3 regions of the Rossellomorea sp. FM04394 genome follow, and region 3 is predicted to be linked to each of the others. Evidence: riboswitches for the same ligand, from Rfam matches in the RefSeq annotation. Region 3 holds a riboswitch; each other region holds the start of a gene.
What was found. Region 3 has a riboswitch for S-adenosylmethionine ahead of ACCB35_RS11795 (YezD family protein). Riboswitches for the same ligand answer to the same signal wherever they lie in the genome.
Positions count from the first base shown of each region.

Region 1: another riboswitch for S-adenosylmethionine. It lies ahead of ACCB35_RS16810 (methionine ABC transporter ATP-binding protein); the one in region 3 lies ahead of ACCB35_RS11795 (YezD family protein).
Region 2: another riboswitch for S-adenosylmethionine. It lies ahead of ACCB35_RS10695 (Fur-regulated basic protein FbpA); the one in region 3 lies ahead of ACCB35_RS11795 (YezD family protein).

Region 1 covers NZ_CP168654.1:3,324,800-3,331,255, reverse strand. Annotated here, with positions in the region: gene ACCB35_RS16825 (MgtC/SapB family protein) at 138-671, shown strand; gene ACCB35_RS16820 (glycerol-3-phosphate responsive antiterminator) at 714-1,235, opposite strand; gene ACCB35_RS16815 (iron-containing alcohol dehydrogenase) at 1,552-2,724, opposite strand; SAM riboswitch class I at 3,243-3,347, shown strand; gene ACCB35_RS16810 (methionine ABC transporter ATP-binding protein) at 3,458-4,483, shown strand; gene ACCB35_RS16805 (methionine ABC transporter permease) at 4,473-5,135, shown strand; gene ACCB35_RS16800 (MetQ/NlpA family ABC transporter substrate-binding protein) at 5,147-5,983, shown strand; gene ACCB35_RS16795 (M20 family metallopeptidase) at 5,996-6,456, shown strand, end outside.
Region 2 covers NZ_CP168654.1:2,147,467-2,153,922, reverse strand. Annotated here, with positions in the region: gene ACCB35_RS10705 (NAD-dependent epimerase/dehydratase family protein) at 1-547, shown strand, start outside; gene ACCB35_RS10700 (protoporphyrinogen oxidase) at 634-2,031, opposite strand; SAM riboswitch class I at 2,320-2,427, shown strand; gene ACCB35_RS10695 (Fur-regulated basic protein FbpA) at 2,528-2,743, shown strand; gene ACCB35_RS10690 (TVP38/TMEM64 family protein) at 2,939-3,505, shown strand; gene spoIIP (stage II sporulation protein P) at 3,590-4,756, opposite strand; gene ACCB35_RS10680 (DUF2975 domain-containing protein) at 4,854-5,327, opposite strand; gene ACCB35_RS10675 (flavin monoamine oxidase family protein) at 5,467-6,456, opposite strand, start outside.
Region 3 covers NZ_CP168654.1:2,363,635-2,370,090, reverse strand. Annotated here, with positions in the region: gene ACCB35_RS11820 (zinc-binding alcohol dehydrogenase family protein) at 1-728, shown strand, start outside; gene ACCB35_RS11815 (acyl-CoA dehydrogenase family protein) at 774-1,949, shown strand; gene fabG (3-oxoacyl-ACP reductase FabG) at 1,971-2,729, shown strand; gene ACCB35_RS11805 (MaoC family dehydratase N-terminal domain-containing protein) at 2,751-3,200, shown strand; gene ACCB35_RS11800 (MaoC/PaaZ C-terminal domain-containing protein) at 3,197-3,598, shown strand; SAM riboswitch class I at 3,762-3,867, shown strand; gene ACCB35_RS11795 (YezD family protein) at 3,954-4,109, shown strand; gene ACCB35_RS11790 (phosphoadenylyl-sulfate reductase) at 4,209-4,907, shown strand; gene ACCB35_RS11785 (anion permease) at 4,965-5,987, shown strand; gene sat (sulfate adenylyltransferase) at 6,029-6,456, shown strand, end outside.

The DNA.
Region 1 (6,456 bases), 960 kb from region 3:
AAGAGGAATGAAGCTTGGTAGGAAGAGGAGAAGAGATCACCTATGAAGCGAACTGTATGGTTTTTTCACTTTGGAGTGGGGAAATCAGGCATTCGTTTTGTGGCGCGATCTCTTTTTCATTTAAGGAGGATGGCGGCATGGCGCATTACATGAATGAAGCAACGGAATTTTTCTGGCAGCATGATATCTATTTCCGGATTCTGGTGAGTGCTGTATTAGGGTTCATCATCGGATGGGACAGGACATCGAAAAATAAACCGGCTGGGTTAAAAACATATACGTATGTATCAGTGGCCTGCACATTGATCACGATCGTCTCCATCGAAGGGGCGAATATGCTCAGTCAACCGGACAGCGGAAAAGTGATGGACCCGTTTCGACTGGCGGCGCAGATCGTATCGGGGCTCGGTTTCCTCGGAGCAGGTGTGATTCTGAAAGATGGATTGCGGGTGAAAGGACTGACGTCGGCTGCGATGATTTTCTACGTTGGGGGAATCGGGATTGGTATCGGAGCGGGGTTCTATTCCATTGTCATCTTTGCGACATTCGTAACCTTCATCATTACGAAGATAGGAAACTTCTTTGAAGAGCATGAAATCACGTCATTTCCTCTTCCATGGACACGGAAAAAAAGTAAGACAGAAGAGGAAGAAGAAAAAGTAGGAACATAAATAGAGGTGGAGCTCAACTTAAGGGTTGAGCTCTTTTTTTGGTTAAAAATCCAGGTTCCAGAGCTTCGGATCACCTGAAGAAATGGCGAGGGCACCGGCTCTTAGTCCATTCAGAATATCTTCCTTATTACTGATCAGGCCACCAGCGATGATGGGCAGCGTAGTCATGGTCGTCAGTTTATCAATGATGGACGGCATGAGACCAGGAAGGACTTCAATCGCATCCGGCTTGCAGTTCTGTGCGATATCAATTCCTTTGTCAAGGGCATTGCGGTCGATAAGAAAAAGCCGCTGTATCGTCATCAATCCTTCTTCCTTTGCATATTTGATCAGGTTGCTCCTCGTCGTGATGATGCCAGCGGGCTCCCAGATTTCTGCTATGTATTTAATGGCACTCTTCGTATTGGACAGCCCATCGATGAAATCAATATGTATAAACGTGGTTTTACCGGCTTCCTTCAGTTTTTTCAGATACCCGTCCATTGTAATCAAATTACCGGTTAGGATGAACACGATGTTGGCGTTTGACTGTATGGCTTTGTCGAGGTCCTTTTCTTCCTTGATGGAAGCGATGACCTGGGATTGAACGATGTCGATAATGTTTGGTTTTATGACCGTGGCCCCCTTTTAATAATCTGAATAGTGTTTTTTCTTTTAGTATAGCATAGTTGTTTATGGGGGTTGAGAGGAATAAGCAAAGGTAGAGTGAAGGTCCTTCCTCTACCTTTGCTTATCGTATCTACCTACGATCACCCAAAATGCCGTAAATCGGAAAGAAAAAGAGGAAGAATAGAAGGCGGGGAAGAATCATGTTCACCAGTAAAAAGCAGAGCCCGGTAAATTCCCTAAGCTCTGCTTTGCTTATTTGTTCAATTAATCTTTACGCTTTCACTAAAGATTCCTTGCCATAGAAAGCGGCTTTAAATAGCTCTTTCATTTGTTCTTCACTAGTCTCACGTGGATTGGTGCCTGTGCATGGATCTTCCATAGCGTTTTTAGCCATTGTATCAACATGCTTGTTGAACTCTTCTTCGGATACACCGTAGTCCTGAAGGGTAGTAGCAAGACCGAGATCTTTGTTCAATTGATAGATATATTCAACAAGAGAATCAGTCAATTCGGTATCGTTATTGCCTTTCAGGTTAAGACGGCGGGCGATTTCAGCAAAGCAATCTTCCACGACCTCACGGTTAAACTGGATGACGTAAGGCAGGTAAATCGCATTGGCATAGCCATGCGGAATGCCGAACGTTGGACCACTTTTGTGGGCAAGACTGTGCACATTACCGAGTACAGCATTGGCAAAGGCCATGCCTGCCATGGCTTGAATAGTGTGCATTTTCTTAGCAGCTTCCTGGTCTCCCTGATAAGAAGCAAGAAGATTATCTTTGATCACTTCGGCTGCGCCTAGTGACAGGATATCCGTATACATTGTGCGCGGTTTCGCTACATATGCTTCGATTGAATGCGTGAATGCGTCCATACCGGTATAAGCAGCAATGTGCTTCGGCAGTTCTTTAATCATATCCGGATCGATAATGGCGACATCCGGTGTTAGTTCGAAGTCAGCAACTGGATATTTCACGTTCGTGGTTTCATCGGCAAGAACAGAAAGGTTGGATACTTCCGAACCACTTCCGCTTGTCGTCGGAATACCGGCGAATTTCGCTTTATTGCGAAGACGCGGCAGTTCGAATGGTTTAATTGCATCTTCAAAAGCAAGGTCCGGGTGCTCATAATAGAGCCAGATTGCTTTGGCAGAATCCATTGCTGATCCTCCGCCGATGCCGATTATCCAATCCGGCTGGAACTCCTCCAGGTCTTTTGCTCCTTTTTTAACCATTTCAAAGGTCGGCTCTGTATTGTAACCTTCCAATACTTTTGTTTCTATATTGGCAGCTGCCAGGTGTTCCTGTACCTTGGTGAGGTTTCCGTTACGTTTAACAGAACCTCCTCCAATAACAAGTGCGGCTTTTTTACCTTCAAAAGACCGTAACACTTCAAGTGCATTCTCTTCGAAATAAATATCGCGTGGAATGGTAAAACGACTCATAGTAAAAATAGCCTCCTTAAATTTCATTGATTGATTATCGTTTTTAGTGAAAAAATTACCCCTGCCGTTCATCAGACGGCAATGGAATGTAATATTCCCATTTCTTGAATGTATAAAACATCCAAGATTGCTCGCAAAGTATCTGGAAAGTTTCATAACGGACTTGTGGTAAGAACGAATTCACATACGAATGGAAGGTGGAAATCAGCATGGTACTTGCTCCAAATTTAAGATCTCTCCGATTTTCATAAGATGGAAATTAACTTTAAGTCTCTTTTTTAATTTCTGCTATTTTTTTGTGGTTGGGCAGAATAATAGAAATATTTTCTTCTAGTAAATTAGTGAATTGAAACGAAATGAATGTATTAGCCCAATTGAAGACTGGTTATAGTGACCCTAGTTGAATAGTCCTGCACAATACAAAATATTCAAAAACAGGTTTGACAAACCAATTCAAATCCTTTACCATTACCCTAATGCTAAAACGCATCATAACTTTAACTTAATAAAGCGATATCTTCTTATCCAGAGAGGTGGAGGGACTGGCCCTGTGATACCTCGGCAACGGGTTCTTATGAATACCGTGCCAATTCCATCAAGTCATGTGACTTGAAAGATGAGAAGAGCGGGACATATACATATTTTTGTGCCTCTCTTCTTATGAAGGGGGGCACTTTTTTATTTGAGCCATGATCGTCAACAAGAAGTATACATAGCGAAAGGAGCAAGTCTTATGATCAGAGTTCAGAATGTTACGAAAGTATTCGAGACGAAGAATGGCCCATTCACCGCTTTGAAAAATGTTTCCTTCGAAGTGAAGAAGGGAGAGATTTATGGCGTGATCGGATTCAGCGGGGCGGGGAAAAGCACGCTTGTCCGCTGTCTCAATTTTTTAGAGAAACCATCATCGGGTGATATTTTCATAGAGGGGCGCAGCCTGAAAGATCAGTCCGCAATCGATCTGAGGCAGGAGCGGCACCGCATCGGGATGATTTTTCAGCACTTCAATCTGTTTCAATCCCGGACGGTGGCAGGGAATATCGCCTATCCTCTGAAACTTGCAAAATGGCCAAAAGAAAAGATCAGCGAGAGAGTAAAGGAATTGCTCGCGTTTGTCGGACTTGAAGATAAAGCGAAGCATTACCCGGATCAACTGTCAGGAGGGCAGAAGCAAAGGGTGGGGATAGCAAGAGCCCTGGCGACGTCGCCTTCGATTCTACTCTGCGATGAAGCAACATCCGCACTTGATCCTCAGACGACGGAATCGATTCTGAATTTATTAAAGAGAATCAACGCGGAGTATGGCATTACGATTGTGATGATCACTCACGAAATGGGGGTCATCCGGGAAATCTGTGATAAGGTCGCGGTCATGGAAAATGGAGAAATCGTTGAAGAGGGAAGCGTCTTCGATATCTTCTCCAACCCGCAGACGCCAACGACGAAAAACTTTGTGAAGAGTGTCATGAATGATCAGCTGCCGGCATCGGTTCTTGACAAATTGAATGACAGCAAAGAAGGGCGCATCTGCCGCCTCATTTTCAAAGGGGATTCGACGGGCACGCCGATCCTTTCCGAAACGGCAAAGAAATTCGATGCCCACATCAATGTATTGTTCGGCCAGATCACGGAACTCCAGGGCAAGCCGTTCGGGAATCTCATCGTACAGATCATCGGCAGTAAGAACGAAACAGAAGAGATCCTGGATTATTGGAAGAACAGATTATTCGTAAGCGAGGTGGAGAAACGTGCAAGTTAATTGGGAATTATTTTGGCCAAGAATTATAGAAGCGACATGGGATACCGTGGCCATGGTGTCATTCTCCCTTTTATTTGCAACGTTGATTGGGCTTCCCCTCGGGATCATCGTCGTGGTCACGAGGAAGGGGCACTTACTTGAAAATAAAGTCGTCTTTTCCATATTGAGCAGCATCATCAACGTGTTCCGTTCGGTCCCGTTCATCATCTTGATGGTGGCCATCATCCCCTTTACAAGATTGGTAGTGGGCACATCAATCGGAACGGCGGCAGCGGTCGTGCCGCTTGTCGTATTTGCGGCACCGTATATTGCAAGACTGGTAGAGAGCGCCCTCCTTGAAGTGGAACCGGGTGTCATTGAAGCGGCGGAATCCATGGGGGCCGGGCCGTGGCAGATCATCTTCGGGATTCTCATTCCGGAAGCATTGAGTACATTGGTCCTGAATATCACGATTGCGACCATCGGCCTTGTCGGTGCATCGGCCATGGCCGGGGCAGTCGGAGGCGGTGGCCTCGGAGATCTGGCCATCGCTTACGGATATCAGCGATTTGAAACATCCGTCATGATCGTGACCGTCATCATTTTAATCGTGATGGTGCAGGGACTGCAGACAGCAGGGAATACATTATCAAAAATCATCAGGAGACGTTAGGAGAGAGGAATATGAAAAAATCAATCAGCCTGGCAAGTATCGCCATTCTATTAATTACCCTTATCTTGAGCGGCTGCTCGGGAGACAGTGCATCCGGCTCAGGTGAAAAAGAAGTCGTGAAAGTCGGAGTGAATGGATCCGGGGTGCCGATTTGGGAGTATATGAAGGAGAAAGCAGCGAAGGAAGGGATTGAAATCGAGATTGTGGAGTTTGCCGATTACGTGAGACCGAACCAGGCACTGGCCGATGGGGATATCGACCTGAACGCCTTCCAGACGATTTCGTATTTTGATTCTTTCGTGGAAGAACATAATCTGGATCTTGTACCGATCGGCTCGACGATCATCGCGCCGATGGGAATCTATTCGGAAAAATATAAATCGGTAGAAGACTTACCGAAAGGCAGTAAAGTAGCCGTTCCTCAAGAGGCAACGAACCTTGGCCGTGCCCTTCTCCTACTGGAGGAAGCAGGTTTGGTACAACTGAAAGAAGGATTTGATCAGTCACAGGGTCTCGAAGCCATTAAAGAAAACCCTAAAAACCTTGAATTCACACCGGTCGTCGCTGCCCAGACACCGAGGGTACTCCCGGATGTTGCGGCATCGATCATCAATAATGGCGTGGCTGTTGAAGCAGGGTTCATTCCGGTTGATGACAGCATCTATATCGAAGGGGCGGAATCCAAGCCGTTCATCAATATCATCGCGGCGCAGGAAAAAGAGAAAGACAATAAGACCTTTAAAAAGATCGTTGAGCTCTATCAGGAAGATGACGTAGCAGAACATATCAAGAAAACATACAAAGATTCCCTGATCCCGACATTCGTGCCGGTCAGTGAATTGCATTAGGAGGGAAAAGAGATGAGTCAACCAGCAGCGATTGCCGATCGTAAAAACAACATCCTCTCGGCAGTAGATCAACTGGCTGTGAAACTCGTGTCGACCAGCCATCAGATCCACGACAAACCTGAAATCGGAAACGAAGAGTTCTTTGCTTCAGAAACCTTGACCACCCTCCTTGCAGCCAATGGGTTCTCCATTGAAAGGGGAGTGGCGGGACATGAGACTTCCTTTGTGGCACGCAAACATTCAGGGAAAGAAGGGCCGGTCATCGGCTACCTGGCTGAGTATGACGCCCTGCCTGGACTCGGTCACGCCTGCGGTCACAATATCATCGGGACGGCAAGCTGCGGGGCGGCCATCGCCCTGTCGTCCGTACTCGATGAAACAGGAGGGGAAGTGGTCGTGTTCGGGACTCCTGCCGAGGAAGGCGGTCCGAACGGAAGTGCGAAGGGCAGTTTTGTAAAGGCAGGCTTGTTCGA
Region 2 (6,456 bases), 220 kb from region 3:
TATTCATGAAGATAGTCCTACTAGCCCAATTTCCTTTTACGGCACCTCAAAATTAGTATCTGAAACCTATATCAAGCTATTTAATAGGCTCAATGATCTTCCATACACCATACTGCGTTACGCAAATGTTTACGGACCCAGGCAACGCTCGGATGGGGAAGGCGGAGTAATAAGCATTTTTATTGAACAATTATTACGCAACGAAGCACCTGTCATTTTTGGAGATGGTAACCAGACACGCGACTTTGTTTTCGTAGATGACGTAGCACGGGCAAATCTTCTTGCCATCACAAATGCAGACAACCAAATCATCAATATCGGCACCAGCACCCAAACATCCGTCAACCTTCTCTGCACACTACTATCGAACCAACTTCACTCTTCCCTGACTCCTGACTACAAACCGAAACGTGAAGGAGATATTCTAAACAGTCACCTATCAAATGCAAAAGCGCTAGACAATCTAAAGTGGGAACCAAATTATAATCTGATCTCTGGATTAGAGAAAACAGTGGATTATTTCAAAAACAATTATAATGTTAAATAAGTAAAGGAAAAGAACCTGGATAAGCTCAGGCTCTTTTCCTTCTTTAGTTATCTTACTCTCAAAAATGAAAATGTTGAATTTCTAAATCAAACATTCTTCCCCAACCTATCTACAATCCATTCAGCTGTTTCCTTTCCATTTTTAATACACGCACCTATGCCCACTCCAAAATACGATGCTCCGGCCAGCTTGACACGTGGTAGTTCGGTTGCGAGAGTTTCATCTAACGATTGAACAGACCGACTGTGTTCAAGATGATAGTTTGGCATTAGGTCTTTCCAATTCGTCACTTCTACAGAAATCGGATCTCCGTTTATCCCGATACTTTTCCTGATATCATCGAGTGCCGTGCTCACAAGTTCTGCCTCACTAAATTCTTTCAACTCTTTATAGTGAGGGTTTGTGCTTTTGTAAAAAAGTCTCAATAAAAGGTTTTGGTTACTGGACGTATGCTTCCACTTCCGGCTCGTCCATGTGCATGCATCACATTTTAATTCGCTGCCTTTTGAGACGATGAAACCAGTGCCATCAGCAGGAAGTTCCTCATCTGGAATATTAAACCCGAGGTAGATCGAAATGAGTGAAGAGTTTTTCAGTTTATTAAAATCAGGTTCAAGTTTTTCATGGGTCAGAATCTTTTGGGTTACATCATGAGGTGTTGCGAATACCACATAATCCGCTTGAATGCTACCTTGACCACCAAGAGTCAGCACATATTTGTCTCCTGTTTTTTGGAGCTTAGTTGTTTCTACTCCCTTTAATATTGTCGTACTGGAGCATTTTTCTTCTAAACGTTCGATGATGGTTGATAACCCATTTTTAAACGAGATGAATTTTTTACTGGAGGTCCCTTGGAATTTTTGTTTGTTTTTAGATAAACCTTTGATAATACTTCCGTATTCATTTTTATAATCAAGTAAGTATGGGAGGGTCGAAGCCATGGTGAGTTTATGCAAATTCCCAGAATAGACCCCTGACAATACCGGCGCCACCTGATTCTCTACCAATTCCTTACCCAGGAATGCTTCTAGAAATTCACCGATTGAACTTTCTTTTGTAAATTGTGTATTTTTAGTTTCAAGGTCTTTAAGTGCTGCATTCTTACCTTCATCCGACACCAAGGTACTCTTGTGAAGAGACTCAACGGTCATGGGAATTCCAAAAATCGTGTCATGCGGAATCCTATGCAATTCGCCATTGGTATATATGTAGGATATGCCTGTTTCATTATAGACAAGTTCATCTCTAAGGTGCAGTTCATCAACTAAAGGGAGAACCCCTTCATTACGGGCCACAATGGAATCCGCTCCTGCTTCCATAATGAATTCCGCTTCTCTTACACTTCTGATCTTGCCGCCAAGCTGGTGATCACGCTCGATGAGTATTAACTTGATATCTATTTCTCGTTCTTTGGACATTTTTTGAAGATGGTACAGCACTGTTAATCCTGTAATTCCTCCACCTACGACAACGACTGTCTTCATACGATTCACTCCAATAATTGCGTTTATGTATACAGGTTATCATGTTTTTTGTTGATTAGAAAAAAAATCTGTGTCTGAATTGAGAAAAGGTATCGTGAATAAAGGGGTGTAGGCTGAATTAGGAGCATAATCTGCAAGGCTGGACCGTTTTTTTCATCATTCAATTCTTCCTTCACCTTACTCTCAACATCCTATTCTACCTTTAATTATGCACATTTTATATTAATACCAAGTTGACAACTATGAATACTCAACTATATAATGAATGTAATTCATTACGACTATATACACTTATCCAGAGAGGCAGAGGGAATGGCCCGATGATGCCTCAGCAACAGATTCTATACCATAGAACACTGTGCTAATTCCACAAGCAATTTGCTTGGAAGATGAGTTGAAGTTTTGTTGCATTAAGCCTTCTTCTTATCTACTGGGAAGCGGGCTTTTTTTAATGACCCTTCCTCAACTCGTTTACATTATAAGAGGAGTGATCACAATGGGGAAAACCCTACAGGATGCAATTCATAATCGACGAAATGAATTAATTAACAAATTGATAGCCCATAACATTTTCAAAAAAGGAAACAAACAGCTATTCGAGTTGACCCTTCAGGAACTAGAGGACGAATTTAAATACATTCAGAATGAAAGCCATCCGCACAGCGATATAGGCTCGATTCAATGGAAAAACTGTGCAAAGTTAACAAGCTGACAAGAGCCCCAATCCGTGGAAGTGGTTTGGGGCTTCCTGAGTTTCATTCAAATGGTCATGATCATGGTATTTGCAGTTCTTCCTCATGTTTCATTGACAAGTGTCCAGACTTTTTCTAAAATGACATGGGATTGTTTTAGATGTAACTACATATATTTCCATGATAATCCACTCTCATATGAAGGAATACACCCTATGACCCTCAATCTGCAGCATTTTGTGAACGAATTCACCGGCCTCGATAGTTGGTCTCTCTTTTTTATCAGTATTTTCATAAATGTTGTCATCAGTATTCTTGGTTTTCTGCCGAGTGTCTTCTTGACGGCCTTTAACATTTCCGTATTCGGGTTGTTGCCTGGAATCGGGGTTTCCATACTTGGTGAATCATTAGGAGCCATTGTTAGTTTTTATTTATATCGAAAAGGAATTAAGTTTGCCCGTATTGATCAGATTCTGTCAAACAAATATTTTTTTAAATTAAAAGAAGCGTCTGGTACGGAATGGATATTTCTTCTATTCTTCTTTCGTATGGTTCCATTTGTGCCTTCAAGTGTGGTAACCGTTGCGGCTGCCTTTAGCTCTATTTCAATTGTGGCCTTTTCCGTGATCAGTTCTGTGGGAAAGATTCCTTCGTTGTTAATTGAGGCATTCGTGGTGGTGAATGTGTTGGATGCGGATAAGGGCACGGTTATTTTGTTGGCGGGTTCAGTGGTGATCGGGATGATTTATTTGGGATATCGTTGGAGAATGAAAAGATTATGATTTTGGCCATTCCAAGAATCCACTCTATTCAAGGATAGGAAAAAAGACGTCTACCACACGGCCAACGTCTTTTTTCTTGATTACTTATTGTCCATTCACCTCGACGGCATCCTTTTTGTAATATTCTGCAAAGATCTCCGCAAATGCTTCTGTTGAGTTATACAGTTCTACTAAATTATTTTCCACTCCACCAAACTCAAGAAGCATGGCTCGCTCTGTTAGATCCTGGTTATACACCCCATTGCCTTCTGCTCTTGTTTTGATAAAGACTCCGCGGCTGATGCCGGGATACTTTTCTTCTAACTTAGCATTCAACTCTTTCGCGATTTTCAGATTCTTTTCGAAGTTTTTGTTTTCTTTTCCCACTATGAAAAATAAGCGGGCATAGTTTTTGCCGTTAATGGTTTTGGTAGTGATGCTCCGTGGCTGAGAATCCCTATGGATATCGATCAAGTACGTTAAGTCATCGTTTTGGGCGATGGCTTCCTGTACTAGTCCTCTTGATAACTGATAGGATTCAAAATATGTCCATGACTTGTCTTTAAGTGCTTTGTTTACATCTGTCTTATCCTGAACTGCCCCAATCCCCCTAGCTTCAAGCTCTTGCTTTAATTTGGACCCTACAGCAATGACGTTAACCTTCTCGTTGGTACTCGCTGGATCTTTCGAATCGTTATTTTTAATTAGCGGGCTGAACGCTTCCCAGCTGTGTGAATGATAGATGTAGACGGATTTTTCATCAATCTCTTGAACTCCGTCTCCTGAATTGTTGTTTGCCTGATCAATTTGGCTCTGATCGATTTCCTGATCCTTCAACTGATCTTCTGTTGGAGCCGGTGATTCATTTGGGAGGTTCGTAATGTCAGTCCCCTTCCCCGCAACGGCTATGTGAGTATGATAATTTTCGATTCCTGGGATTTCCCGTCCAAATAAACTTCGCGGATCAAGGAGTGAAACATTGGTGACACTTTCCAACCAATCAAAATCATTGTTTAATGCTGCCTCATTCGTAACCCGCAATCCTGTCATTTCCTGTGACAACAACATAAGAAACGTTTCCTTCGGTACTAGTTCCGACATTGATGAATACAGTAAACTATCCACCCTCAATTTAATGGCAGTTGATGAGATCAACCATACGGTCAAGTACATGAGGACAATACCGATCAATACTACCCGAATGATTGCCTTCATAGAGACGAATACTAGTGGGACTAAGCTATTGTTGTTTCGAGACTTATACGACATCATCAGTACCCCTATATAAAGTATTTAATAGTTAACTTTATGCAGGGGGTTGATAGAGTAGAAGGTTTTTCGGGAATTCGGTCGGATTTCCTATTTCACCTCATACCGAAAAATCGTTTTCATCTATTAGTCTAAGTGCATTTCGCAGTAATTCTTGAAGGACTGCTGCGAAAATGGAAATGGTGACAGACGCAAAGCTGATAATGATCCCAACCATAGCAATACCCGGATGAAGAGCATTTTGGATTAGTAGAAATACTATACCTGCCACATAAATGGCAGTAATCAATGAGGCATACAGTTTTATTCGGTGAAGAGCCACTATTGCTTTCGCTGAAAAAGAGTTCTCTTCAATACACGTTAAAAGCATAAATGCTTGGTACAGCGCTAAATTAAATGGAACCGCCGTTAAGTATACCCCTATTAGAATTGGCCATTTCAAATAAGCGAATTCGGGAAAAAGATCAGCCGAATGCTTTGCCATGGTAGGCAACCAGACAACGCAAAGGATGAATACAATCGCTCCTATTGCCATTACGGCCCCTTTTAAGAAAATTGTCGTTGCTCGTTTCATAACACACCTCTGATACCATGTTTTTCTAAATTATATAATGAGATTTATTGTATTCCAATAAAATATTATTGATTAATTATTCTAGATAATATAATTCCTAAACAAACAAACGCATGAGTATACTCATGCGTTTAAAACCTTATCTGCTATTCACCTCATTGGCTACCCTCACCCCCGACTCAATCGCCCCTTCAATCCAACCATGAAAGGAGGACGTGTGCTCACCGGCAAAATGAATTCTGCCTTCAGGTTTCTTGATATAATCCCCGATATCACTTGCCTGTCCAGGAGTATAAAGGGTAAAACATCCTGCGGAGAAAGGATTTTTACTCCAGTTGTAGACTACATAATTGAGCATTTCTCTATACACCTGTTTACCATATATTTTAGAGAGGTCTTCTAAAACCTCATTGATGATGACATCTTTTGATTTGCTGTTCCATAAGAGTGCATTCTGCCCCCAGCTATAGCTGGCTAACATGACCCCTGGCTTGTTGCTGCCTATATCGTGGCTGGGCATATACGTAAAGCGTGTGGGGAGATCAGACACGATGTTTCTGTAATTCAATTCTTCCCAGAAGCGACGACGAAACTCGATTCCTATTTTCACAGATGGAACATTCGTTACTTCACGAATCGCCTGCCACTTTTTAAAGGATATCGAATTATAAGGTATGACATCGATAAACTGGAAGACAGTGAATGGAATGGTCACGATGACATAATCTGCATTGTATTCCCCAACCAATCCATTTTCGGGGTTCACTGTTTGTACTTTCACTCCGCTATTGGATTGAATAATATGGGTGACTTTTTGATTCAGTAGAATGTGTGATCCAAGCTCTTGTACAAATCCGTAAGGTAAGTGATCGTTACCTCCTGTTATTTGATAAAATTTAGTTTGTTTCCTGAATATAGGAAAAATGATGTCTTTTAGAATGTCGACAAACGAGAATTCAGGGAATCCTTCTATACCGAGGATTACATTGATTTTTCGGATTGCATTAAAAGATAATGATTTACCATATGGGTTATTTGCTAAAAATTGTCCCATAGAATAGCTAGAATATTGTTTGATTAATTTTTGCTGTTCATCATGATCACTGTTTCTATATAATTCGATAAAGGG
Region 3 (6,456 bases):
ATCGGGTTGTAGCCATGATGGATTCTGGAGGTTATGCAGAATTTTCCCTGACAGATGAGCGTTCGGTTATCCCCCTCCCATACGGGTTGGATTTCAAAGAAGCGGCCGCCATCCCTGTTCAGGGTTTAAGTGCCTATCACATTTTGAAAACATTGGGAAGATTGCAGCAGGGAGAAGCGGTCCTTATCCATGCAGCTGCTGGTGGCGTTGGCCTGCTTGCAGTACAAATGGCAAAACGATTTGGAGCAGGTAAGGTGATTGCTACGGCCAGTACAGAAGAAAAGTTACGTCTTGCCGGGGAAATGGGGGCAGACGTATTAGTCAACTACACTCAGGATGGCTGGGAAGCAGACGTCTTAGAAGCAACAAATGGAAAGGGTGTAAATCTGGCATTGGAGATGGCTGGCGGTGACATTTTCTATAAAACGTTAAAATGTCTCGACTATTTCGGGAGAATGGTCATATACGGAGTCGCAAGCGGGGAGCAGAGCAGATTTTATCCTTCTTCATTGATGGCAAAGAATCAATCTGTTATCGGGTTCTTTCTCCCTCCTCTCATGAGAGATGCTGAACTAACCCAGAAAACCCTTCATGAAATCTTTCATTACGTCGCGTCCGGGGAATTGAAAGTAACGGTTGGTCATGTGTTTCCATTAGAGGAAGCAGCAAAGGTCCATTCACTCATGCAGGCAAGAAAAACGGTAGGAAAGGTAATCCTGCAGCCATAATACTAGCTGGTTAGTATACGATCCATCTTATAGGGGGGAATCTGGATGAACTTACGGTTATCAGATGAACAAAGGATGATCCAAAAAACCATCCGTAAATTTGTTGAGAAAGAACTGATACCTTTAGAAAATGAAGTGTTAAGAAATGAACGGGAAGGAAAACCAAGTCTTTCCACGGAAAAAAGAAATGAGCTGCAGTTAAAAGCAAAGGAAGCAGGGTTCTGGGGGATCAATACACCTGAAGAATACGGTGGAGCGGATCTCGGGCAAATGATGATGGCCATTGTTTATATGGAAATCTCCAAAACCTTTGTGCCTTTCAGTTTCGGTGGTTATGCAGATAACATCCTATACTATGCCAACGAAGAACAGAAAAAGAATTATTTGATACCCACTATAAACGGAGAGAAAAAGTCCTGCTTCGCCATGACGGAACCGGGAGCTGGATCCGATACTCAAAACATTCGGATGACCGCAGTGAAGGATGGAAATGAGTGGGTGTTAAATGGTGAAAAAACCTTTATTACGGGCGGAAATGAAGCAGACTTTGTCATGGTCATGGCGGTGACCGATAAGGAAAAGCATCGGCGGACGGGTCGGGACGGAGTAACCTGTTTTATTGCCGATCGTAGCATGGGATGGACATCTGAATACATTCATACCATGGGGGAATGGGGACCGGCCAGTCTGTTTTTTGATGACGTGCGGGTGCCTGAGGAAAATATTCTGGGTGAAATCGATGGTGGCTACAATCTGGGCCTGGAATGGATCGGGTTCGCACGGTGGATTGTAGGGGCACAAGCGGTAGGGGCAGCGGAACGCTTACTTCAAATGGCGATCGACTATTCAAAGGAAAGGGAGACATTTGGAAAGCCAATCGCGGATAGACAAGCGATTCAATGGCAGATCGCTGACTCTGCCGTGGAAATTGAAGCTGCCAGATGGCTTGTGCTAAATGCAGCATTCACGCTGGATCAAGGAGAAGATAATCGCCATGTTGCATCGATTGCCAAGCTGTACGGATCGAATATGGGCAATCGGGTAGTGGATCGGGTCCTTCAAATTCACGGAGGGATGGGCTACACAAGAGAGCTTCCCATCGAACGCTGGTATCGTGAAGCAAGGTTGTGGCGGATTTATGATGGTACGGATGAAATTCAAAAACTGATCATTTCACGGAATCTATTAAAAGGGCATGTGAAAGTGGGCCAATTTGTTTAAAGCGATGGGGAGGTAATGTGAATGGGTAATAGATTCAGAGGAAAAGTAGCTTTAGTAACAGGCGGGAGCCGGGGGATCGGTAAAGCGATTGCAAATCTCTTTGCAGAAGAGGGGGCAAAGGTTGCCATCATTGACGTGGATGAAGTGGCGTTGATGGAAGTCAGTGAGGAATTAAGAGAGTATGAAATATATACAAAAGTTGCGAATGTAGTAGAATCCCAAGAAGTAGAAGAGGCCATTAAAGAAGTCTATGAAACTTTCGGCTCCGTTGATATTGCCGTCAACAATGCAGGAGTCATCAGAGACAATTTGCTATTTAAAATGACCGATAACGACTGGCAAACGGTCATGGATGTGCATTTGAAAGGATCATTTAACGTAGCGAAGGCAGCGCAAGGTTATATGGTAAAGAACAAGTATGGTCGTATTATTAATATCTCGTCTACTTCTGCACTGGGTAACCGCGGACAGGCAAATTATGCCACGGCTAAAGCCGGCCTTCAAGGTTTGACGAAAACTCTGGCTATTGAGCTTGGTCCACGTGGGATTACGACCAATGCAGTCGCCCCCGGATTCATCGAAACGGAAATGACCAGGGAAACGGCGAAGCGGATCGGAATACCCTTTGAACAACTGGTGGAAGCGAGTCTTCAAGGAATTCCCGTAGGAAGAAGCGGGCAGCCGGAAGATATAGCGAATGCAGTGGCGTTTTTCGCGGATGAAAGCTCGTCATTCGTTAACGGTCAAGTCCTCTACGTAGCTGGCGGGCCGAAAGCCTAAAGGGAGAAAGAGGTGAAGGATATGTTTCAATCTTATATTGGTAAGCGCTCAACTTCCGTAGAAAACTATGTGGAAAAAGGAGCAGTACGTAAATTTGCCGAAGCCATCGGTGATCTCAACCCCATTTATGTTGATGAAGAAGCAGGAAGACGATCCAGATACAGGGGGAATATCGCTCCCCCCACTTTTCCCAGAGTGCTCGACTATGGAACGATTGAAGGTTTTCATTTACCAAACGTCGGGTTAATTCATGGTGAACAATCATTTCACTATGAAAGACCACTGAAGGTCGGGGAATGCATTCGGTGTTACACGAAAATAAAAGATTACTATGAACGGAAAGGTTCGGGTGGAACACTTGGTTTTCTTGTAATAGAAGACATCGGTGAAGAATCAGGAGGGAAAAGGATTTTCACATCCGAGGCGATTGTCATCATCACAGAAGCGGTTAGAGAGAGGTTGGGAATATGACTACACTATCATCCTTAAATATAGGTGAAACGCTTCCCATTGTTGAATTAGCTCCAGTCTCGAGAATCGACTTAATCAAATACGCAGGAGCATCTGGGGATTATAACCCCATTCATACAATCGATGATGAGGCACATAAATTGGGTCTTCCAGGGGTTATTGCCCATGGCATGTGGACGATGGGTAATGTCTCCAAGCTTTTTAGTGATTATTTTGAAGAAGGATATATCAAAGAGTACACCGTCCGGTTTAAAGGAATGGTTGTATTGAACGATGTCATTACATTGAAGGCAGAAGTATCAGAGAAACAGGATGATCTTTTACATTTTAAAGTCTTTGCGGTCAACCAGGACCAGAAGAAAGTGCTCGAAGGTAAATTAATGATTCAATTATTTTGATCACCGGGGTAAAATAGTGTCCTATAGCGTTCATAAAGCGAATAGAAATAAAGAGAATGAAGGCTTTGCAAGAAAAATAAGTAAAAAGACACAAATCCGATGGAAAAACTCGGGTTGACTTCCCCGTAGAATATGATATTATTTAGAATATTAAAATTAATAACTCTTATCCAGAGTGGTGGAGGGATCTGGCCCCGCGAAACCCAGCAACCTACGTTATGTAAGGTGCTAATTCCAGCAAAATGTGAAGTCATTTTGGAAGATAAGGTATCCTTACCTGAACAACTTTCCAAAATGGAGGGTTGTTTTTTTCATTCATGATTTTTCTGGATAAGATAAAAATTGGGGGAATCATGTGACTAAAGAAAAAAATCAAGAAGCAGAGTATGATGTAGTAGTCGAAAAGATCACTTCGATGTTGAAGACGATGAGTTTCGGGTCGATTACCATTGTGGTCCAGGACGGTAAAGTCATTCAATTGGAGAAAAACGAGAAAGTGCGAATTAAATAAGCTGACTAGACAAACTAGAGGCGCATAACAGAGATAAAGGAAATCCCTATATCTTGTTATCGCCTCTTTTTGTTTGGATGAGCGGGAAAGGGGTGTATCATGTTAACTTATCAAACTTGGAAAAAACCATCCATCGAATTTGAAATTGATCAGGTCTATAAAGGAGCGTTAAATGTTCTCGAGTGGACGTATGACCATTATGGTGAAAGTGTCGTCTATGCATGCAGTTTTGGCATTGAAGGGATCGTATTAATCGATCTCCTTACCAAAGTACAGCCGAAAGCAACCATTGTATTTCTTGATACAGGAGTTCATTTCAAGGAAACCTACGAAACGATTGAAAAGGTGAAGCAGAAGTATCCTGGTCTCACCATTCATATGAAAAAGCCTGAATTAACGCTCCAAGAACAAGCAGAAACTTATGGAGATAAGTTGTGGGAGAAAAACCCCAATCAATGCTGTCAAATTCGAAAGCTTGACCCTCTAAAAGATTCCTTATCCAAAGGAAATGCTTGGATTTCAGGGTTAAGAAGAGAACAATCATCTACAAGAAGTCAGGTTGAATTCATCAATAAGGATGAAAAGTTTCAATCCATTAAGATTTGTCCTTTAATTCACTGGACGTGGAAGGAAATTTGGAGGTATGTCCATAAGCATAACCTATCCTATAATCCACTTCATGATCAGGGGTATCCGAGTATCGGATGCTTCCATTGTACAACACAAGCCTTAGACATCAATGATCTCCGCTCCGGAAGATGGAAAGGAAAAGGTAAAACCGAATGCGGTCTTCATTAAAAGAGGTGATATTCTTTGCTTGAAATATTCGCCCTGATCATAAGTTTGTTCTTTGCTATGAACATTGGTGCCAGCGGAGCGGCAGCATCGATGGGGGTTGCGTATGGTGCAGGAGCCATAAAGAATATCAGGGTAGCACTATGGATCTGCGCTGGAGGTGTCCTTAGCGGGGCGGTTTTAGGTGGTGGAGAGGTTGTTAAAACCATTAGTTCAGGGATTATCCCGCAGCATTTACTTTCCATCAAAATTGTGGTCATCATTTTGTCATCCGCCACCATATCCTTGTTTCTGGCAAATGTGATAGGAATTCCGCTGTCTACAAGTGAAGTGACGGTCGGAGCGGTTGTAGGAGTCGGAGTCGCATATCAAGTTCTTTATGTGAAATCACTTTTAACGATCATGTCATTCTGGGTGATTGTCCCGGTCATTGCCTTAGGGGTTACATGGGTATTCGGTATAGGTTTAGTAAAACTTGAAAAGCGCGGTTTCCATTTTGAAAAAAGGTGGCTTGCGTACCTTTTGATCATCGCCGGGTTCTTTGAAGCCTTTTCGGCAGGGATGAACAATGTAGCCAACGCCGTCGGTCCATTGGTGGGTGCGGGTTTACTGTCTCCATCCCGGGGGATATGGCTGGGTGGTCTATTCGTTGCCCTCGGAGCGATCTTACTTGGCAAAAAAGTAGTGGAAACAAACGGAAAAAAAATTACACACTATTCAAAAGCGGAAGGAATTGTCATTTCCTCTACAGGAGCGATCCTAGTGATGGTGAGCTCACTGTATGGATTACCGATCCCGCTCACTCAGGTTACTTCATCCTCTATCATAGGCATCGGGATGGCGAAGAACGGCAAACATATGCTGCAAAAGAAAATCGTCAAAAAAATCGTTAAAATATGGGTGGTTTCACCCCTGATTTCACTTAGTATTTCATATTTTCTAGTAAAGCTCGTGATCGATAGCGATCTGTATTCGGTCGTTGTTCCAATAAGCGTCATTATCGCAACTGTGGGAGCACTATCCCTCGTGCGAGTGATCAATGAAGAAAGGCGATCCGTTCACGAAGACGGAGGCGGAATTTAATCTGAATTCCGAGTAAAACAATATGTTAAGGAGGATAAATGATGAGTTTACAGCCCCACGGAGGAACGCTTGTTCAATCGTATTTACCAGAAGAACCCTATGAGGATATTCTACATGAGATCCCATTAGACGAAATCGCGTTAAGTGATCTGGAACTCATTGGAATAGGTGCATACAGCCCTATAAATGGATTCTTGACCGAAGTTGATTATCAACATGTAGTGGAAAGTTTACGTTTGCAGAATGGCAATGTGTGGAGCATCCCGATTACCCTGCCCATTGCAAAAGAAAAAGCAGGAGACGTAAAGAAAGGCTTAAAGAGCCGCCTTGTTTATAAGGGAGAAACATATGGCCTCATTGAAGTTAAGGATATTTATGAACCGGACAAACAGAAAGAAGCCCTTCTCGTATACGGAACGACCGATCCGGTCCATCCAGGTGTCAAGAAATTATTCCAACGGGGAGATGT